Linked DNA regions of Nodosilinea sp. FACHB-141. The protein of the gene in region 2 binds, or shares a complex with, the protein of the main gene of each other region. Links are inferred from orthologs where the notes say so. Each region holds a gene or a part of one and is shown on either strand. Other genes may lie near its edges.

The links.
Region 1: the proteins of hisF (region 2) and hisH are in contact, whole or in part, in a crystal structure (PDB 6RU0), measured with the Thermotoga maritima proteins. The link is inferred for Nodosilinea sp. FACHB-141 from one-to-one orthologs. Residues at the interface, in WP_004080486.1 of Thermotoga maritima: Met1, Leu2, Ala3, Arg5, Ser40, Glu41, Asp45, Glu46, Ala70, Glu71, Ile73, Asp74, Ile75, Pro76, Phe77, Asp98, Lys99, Ser122, Gln123, Glu161, Thr195, Leu196, Asn247, Arg249, Glu251; in WP_004080484.1 of Thermotoga maritima: Asn15, Arg18, Arg22, Arg117, Leu118, Pro119, His120, Met121, Gly122, Trp123, Asn124, Asn134, Gly135, Tyr136, Tyr138, Val140, Tyr158, Glu180, Lys181, Ser182, Ser183, Lys184, Ile185.

What each region holds. Positions count from the first base shown.
Region 1 is NZ_JACJPP010000003.1:83,039-86,167, forward strand. What follows is about bases 32-2,841. They hold hisH (imidazole glycerol phosphate synthase subunit HisH), read right to left. Parts: upstream 1,854-2,841; coding sequence 1,209-1,853; downstream 32-1,208. Other genes in these bases: H6F59_RS01100 (HPP family protein), read left to right, coding at 32-373; rsmD (16S rRNA (guanine(966)-N(2))-methyltransferase RsmD), read right to left, coding at 654-1,205; H6F59_RS01115 (peptidase C15), read left to right, coding at 2,075-2,590; H6F59_RS01120 (DUF11 domain-containing protein), read right to left, coding at 2,605-2,841. In the rest of the region: more of H6F59_RS01100, read left to right, coding at 1-31; more of H6F59_RS01120, read right to left, coding at 2,842-3,129. UniProt on the Escherichia coli protein: IGPS catalyzes the conversion of PRFAR and glutamine to IGP, AICAR and glutamate. The HisH subunit catalyzes the hydrolysis of glutamine to glutamate and ammonia as part of the synthesis of IGP and AICAR.
Region 2 is NZ_JACJPP010000007.1:784,434-787,479, reverse strand. What follows is about bases 235-2,961. They hold hisF (imidazole glycerol phosphate synthase subunit HisF), read right to left. Parts: upstream 2,120-2,961; coding sequence 1,349-2,119; downstream 235-1,348. Other genes in these bases: H6F59_RS06975 (ArsA family ATPase), read left to right, coding at 2,756-2,961; H6F59_RS06980 (DUF2862 domain-containing protein), read left to right, coding at 2,259-2,459; H6F59_RS06990 (hypothetical protein), read right to left, coding at 913-1,212; H6F59_RS06995 (peptidoglycan-binding protein), read left to right, coding at 235-703. Also shown: more of H6F59_RS06995, read left to right, coding at 1-234; more of H6F59_RS06975, read left to right, coding at 2,962-3,046.

The DNA.
Region 1 (3,129 bases), on a different replicon or contig from region 2:
TCCTTTAATCGCCGCTCCCTTTGGGGCTACGGCGGTGCTGGTGTTTGCCGTGCCCGAAAGCCCCCTAGCCCAGCCTCGCAACGTGATTGGCGGATGCGTGGTCGGGGGAGTAGTCTGCGTTGCCTGCGTCAGTCTCTTTGGCACTGCGCCCTGGGTGATGGCCCTAGCGGTGGCCACCGCCATTCAGCTGATGCAGCTCACCCACACCCTGCATCCCCCCGGAGGCGCTGTTGCCCTGGTGGGCGTCATGAGCAATGCCTCTTGGGATTTTGTCTTTACCCCCGTGTTGACTGGGGCGGTTTTGCTAGTGCTCTGCACGGTAGCCTTTAGCCGCTGGATTCCCGGCCGCCCTTACCCAAAACATTGGCTGTAAAGCACTTATCTATCATGCTCTAAACAAAGCTCACTGTAAGTTATTTGGTTGAGACATTTCTCTTGGAAACATTCAAACGTTTGAATGTTATTAGAGGTAGTTTCAATAGTTCAAAAGTCCCCGCACCTACCCTATGGGAAGCAAGCTCCACCCCCAGCCTCTCTCCTCTTTGGGAGAGGGGAGCCGCAACCAAACTTCAAAGTCCTTCTCCCAGCTTGGGAGAGGAATTTAGGGAGAGGGCTAGATTACGGCAAGAAAGCGTGTTTGTAGTCTACTGAATTTAAGCAGTGGGTGCCTCAGGGGCATAAAACGCCAGGTAGGTTGTGCCGTAGTGCTTTTGACGCACCAACTCCAACCCAGGAACAGCGATCGGAACCCAGGCATCGGGTCGATGCTCCACAGCAATTTCCCCCGTAGGCTGAAGCAGATTTAGGCTCGCTACCCGTTCCAGAACAGGCAGGTACAGCTCGCTGTCGTAGGGCGGGTCGAAGTAAATGCAGTCGAAGGGTTGCCCGTGCAGCCGTGATAGCTGCTTCACCACATCGCCGCGAAACAGGCTGAAAGTTTGGTCGGGCTGAGCCACTTTTTGCCAGTTTTCGCGGGTAATGGTGTAGGCCTCGGGCGACTTCTCAATCCCTACCACTTCTGCCGCACCGCGACACAGTGCCTCGGCCCCCATCGCACCGCTGCCCGTGCACAGATCGAGCCAGCGGCAGTCGGTAATGCGCCCCTGCCAGATGTTGAACAGTGCCTCGCGCACCCGCGCCGAAGTGGGGCGGGTGTCTAGACCGGGAAGGGTTTTAAGGGCGCGATTGCCGTAGATGCGCAGCATGGGCTAGGCCACAGCCATAGGGGTTTGGGCTTTGACCAGGGCAACGAAGTTAGCCAGCATAACCAGGCCAGCGGGGGCAGACTTTTCGGGGTGATACTGCATAGCGAGGATGTTGTCTTGGGCGATCGCCGCCGTCACGGTTTGACTGCCGTGGGTTGTCGTCGCCGCATTCACCGCCGGGTCGCTCGGTTCAGCATAGTAGGAGTGCACAAAGTACACCCAGTCGCCATCGCTTACCCCCTGCCACAGGGGGCACTGGGGCTGTGTCAGCGTCAGCTGATTCCAGCCCATGTGGGGGATAGCAATGTCTGGCTCTTTCTGAAATTTCTTAATGCGTCCGGGAATGATGCCCAGCCCTGGCTCTACCCCTTCGTCGCTGCCGTCGAACAGCAGCTGTAGGCCCAGACAGATGCCAAGGAAAGGTTTGCCCGATGCGATCGCCGCTTTGATCGGCTCCACCAGCCCCTTCTCTCGCAGGTGCCGCATCGCTGGGTCAAAGGCCCCATCACCGGGCAGTACTAGAGCATCGGCCGCCTCTAGATCGGCCACCACGTCAGTGATCTGCGGTGTCGCCCCCGCCAGTGCCAAACCTTTGCAGGCCGAGTGCAGGTTGCCCATGTCGTAATCAATCACGGCAATATTAGCCATACATGCTCCTGCGCTCTGGCGTCGGGGTTTCTACAGACTCTATCCTACCTGGGGATGGGTAAGGGGTGGATGAGTAGAGGGTGGATGGGTAGGGGGTGGGGGGAAAGTTTTAAGGGTTGAGTTTGAATGCTTTCTGTACATGCAAAACTCAACCCTTAAGATTCAAAACTAGCTTATTACTCTGCCACTCCCTTATCTTCCCCACCTCCCTCACCCCTCCCATGCTCCTCACCACCTTCGCTCCCTGGCGGGCCCACCAGCCTTCCAACGCCGCCGATGATCTGGTTGCTTATCTGCAACAGCAGCAGCAGATTCCTCCCGGCACCACTGTGCTGCGCCACATCCCGGTCAGTTTTGAGCTGGCCCCCATTCGAGTGATGGCTAAGCTGGTCGAACTGCGATCGCCGATGGTGGTGTGCTGCGGCATGGCCGAGGGTCGTAGCCACCTGCACTTGGAGCGCTACGGTAAAGGCAAGGATATAGCGCTAGAAAGCTCTCTGCCGTTGGCGGAGCTGCTAGTCAACACCCACCTCAGCGGCATTAGCGACGACGCGGGTACCTACGTCTGCAACCACCTGTATTACCGGCTACTGGAGGCGATCGCCCAGCATCGCTGGCCCGTCCAAGCCCTCTTTGTCCACATTCCACCCCTGAGCCCGGCAACGCGCCCTATATTTGCCCACGACCTGGCTCTCATACTAAAACGGCTGGCCGTATTGGCCAGCCGTTCTGCGTAGGATGAGGTGAGCAATTAGTTCACGGTAGTTTGAAAGCGGATTAGCCCCACCTGGTTGGCGTTTACCGGCCCTACCGTTACCACCACGGCGCCGTTATTTTGGTTGGCACCACAGACTGCGGGCAGGGCCGCTCCTGGCGGGAAGAAGGTGCCAGGGTCGCCGTCGTCGGCGCTGGTGTAGGTGACTGCTGGCCCCGGCGGACTAGAGGATGCGATCGCCTCAATGCCCAACCCCGGCCCGTAGCCGTCGGGGTTAAAGGTCGTCCCCGCTGGAATTTGGTCGCACACCACTACGCCGGTGACGCCAATGGTGTCGGTATTGGTCAAATAAATGGTGTACTCAATACCATTACCGGTCTGCACAGGCGGGTCGGCAATGGTAATTTGCCCCTGGCCCAGGTTGTTGTTGCGGAGTAGATCAATATCGCGGCCGGCGCCCAAAACTTGGCTAAAGTCGGGCAGAGTCGCCGGCCCCAGCAGGTCGGTAACCCGCTTCACTAGCGAGAAACCCCCGGTTCGTCGAATCAGACCAAACCCCCC
Region 2 (3,046 bases):
TCCCTTCTGGGGAGGCTGCGCTATCGCCCTCGGCGTAAGCCTAACCGCTTCCGTCACCTGGGCTCAAGACCCAGCTGAGGAAAAGCCCCCGGCTAGCCAACCCGCTACACCTACGGTGAGCGGCGGTCGCATTGTCCGGCCTACCCTTCAGCTAGGCAGCCAGGGAGAGTCGGTACGAGAACTACAGTCCATGCTGATACTGCTGGGCTACTACCCCGGCCCAGTAACCGGCGTCTACCAAGAAGACACCGCCGCCGCCGCCCGACGGTTTCAAACCGCTGCGAGCGTTACTGCCGATGGCATTGTTGGTCCCGCCACCTGGAGCCGCCTATTCCCAACTCCGCCGGAGGAGGCCAACCCACCAACGGCCACGGCCTCCAGCAGTACAACCCCACCAGCAACCACTCCCTCAGCTACGGCTCCTGGCAGTACAACCCCACCGGCGACTACTCCCCCAGCCACGACCACTCCCGCAACCCCCAGCGGCGGTACCCCAGCCGCTCTTCCTGTGCTGCGCCCTGGCATGGAAGGAGACGCCGTGCGGCAGCTCCAGCAGCGCCTGCGCACCAAGAAATTTTACAACGGTACCGTTGATGGGGTGTTCGGCAGCCAAACCGAGGCTGCCGTGCGTGCTGCCCAAGCTGCTAATAACCTAACCGTGGACGGCATCGTCGGCCCAGCCACGTGGCGAGCGCTCAATTAAATAATGCTGTCGAGTTTACAGTCGAGTCTGAGCCTGCTATGGCAGGCTCAGGGTGGTGGGTGGCGGTACTAATTTTTGACCAGACCATGGTGGGCCGGCGTTAAAACTGCTGCTTCCAATGTCTGGTTATCTGCTGCAAACGGCCACTAAAAAGCCACCGAAGATGTAAACTCCCCGGCGGCTTAAGCATAGTGCTGGCAGGCACAACCTTAGTCTGGTTGAACGAACCAGTCATTTAAAGTATTGGCCGACTCAGGCAGCGTAGCGCTGGCGTAGGTGAAATAGGGAATATCTAGAGCTTCCATAGTTGACATCTGCTGGCCAGCATGATCCATATAGATCATGTAGTTACCCATCAGGAAGTAAACCCCCATCAAGGCAGCAGCAGAGGATGCCACTAAAAAACCCGCCAGCATCAGGGAAAATTCCTGACCTTTGACGGCCTGCTCCATGAGGCGGAGCGCCCAAGCCACCAAAGCAATAACAATAGTCAGGATGAGCAGCAGCATGGAACGATAACTGTTGTAACGATATGAATAGTCAGATTAATGACTGAGTCTATATGTTACACATCGTAACAGGCATTCATAAAACTGGCGTAGCATCCACAGAATGTCTTTAGGTTTACCCGGTGAAGGGAAAAGACTAGGTCAAACGCACCGGTACCTGGCGATCGCGCAAATGCTCCTTCACCTGCTGCACCGTCAGCTGCCCGTAGTGTAGCAGTGAGGCCAACAGGGCCGCCTCAGCTTTTCCCTCGGTGAGGGCCTGGTGGATGTGGTCGCAGTTGCCAGCCCCGCCAGAGGCAATCACCGGCACCGGGACCCGATCGGCGATGGCGCGGGTGAGATCGAGGTCGTAACCCGCCTGGGTACCATCGGCATCCATGCTGGTGACCAGCAGCTCGCCCGCTCCTTGGTTAACGACTTCCTCGGCCCAAGCTAGGGCGTCAAGCCCTGTATTCTCGCGACCGCCGCGCACGTAGACATCCCAACCTGGATTGCCAGGGTCGGGGCGGCGGCGGGCATCGATCGCCACCACAATGCACTGAGCGCCGAAGCGATCGCTGGCCGCCCTTATCAGCTCAGGCTGCTTCACCGCCGCCGAGTTAATGCTGACCTTATCGGCCCCGGCCCGTAACAATTTTTTAATGGTCTCTAAGGATTGTACGCCTCCCCCCACCGTGAGGGGGATAAACACCTGCTCAGCCGTGCGGTACACCACGTCGTAGATGATGTCGCGGTCTTCGTGGGTGGCGGTAATGTCAAGAAACACCAGTTCATCGGCTCCTGCCTGGTTGTAGGCCTGGGCCAGCTCCACCGGATCGCCTGCATCGCGCAGGTCGACAAAATTGACCCCCTTCACCACCCGGCCGGCTTTCACATCGAGACAGGGCACAATCCGTTTGGCCAGCATTGCGTTCTCCTTGCCTAGCGGCAACTAAACCCATTCCCCGGTTCCACAATAGAGGATTATGACGATCATCAGGGGCCAAGACGCTGATACACTGTCTCTTGGTTTATCGTTGGAAACGCAGTTGGAGCCCTTAGTAGACATGGCTTTAGAGATTGGCCAGAAGGTGAAAGTATCCCGTCTTCGCGATCGGGTTTCTAAGAATGTAGCGGCTTACCTCGGCAAGCGCGGTGTCGTGAGCCAGTTCAAAATGGTGGACGGCAGCGACGTTGGCGTCGTAGTCGAGTTTGAAGACAACTACACCACCTGGTTCTTTGAAGATGAGCTGTCTGCAATTCAGTAGCGGGCGGTTGCACTGAGGCGGTTTTTACAGCGGCTAGGCTCCTTGAATCATGTCGTTTGCCCTTTTTGATCGAGGGGGCAGGCGACATGATTCTAAAATTTGGGGTTTTGAAAGCGCAGTAGAGGGAAAACCTGAAGCCGATCTCCTCTTTTGGAAAGATTTCAGCGCTATCAGGTCCCCGAGATGATCGGTATTGATTCCCTTAGTCTAGGATGCAGAGCAGCTTCGCTCTGGTGCATCCTTAGCAAAGCACGGGAGCAGCGACGATTTGACTAACGCAAAGGCCCCATTTTTCTATGGCATTAATTCTCACCTATTTGGGTAAGGGCGGCAGCGGCAGTACGACTGTAGCGATCGCCGCCGCAAAACAGCGGGCACGGGCCGGGCAGCGGGTGCTACTGGCCATTCAAGATGTGACCCCGGCTCCAGCGCTACTACTGGGTCAGGCCCTAAGCGTCGAACCCCAAGAGCTAGAGTCCAACTTGTGGGGCATGCAGTTTCAAAGCGCAGCGCTGCTGGAGCAAAGCTGGGATGAAGTTAAAGCCCTAGAATCCCAGTATCTGCGAACGCCCTTTCTCAAGGCGGTC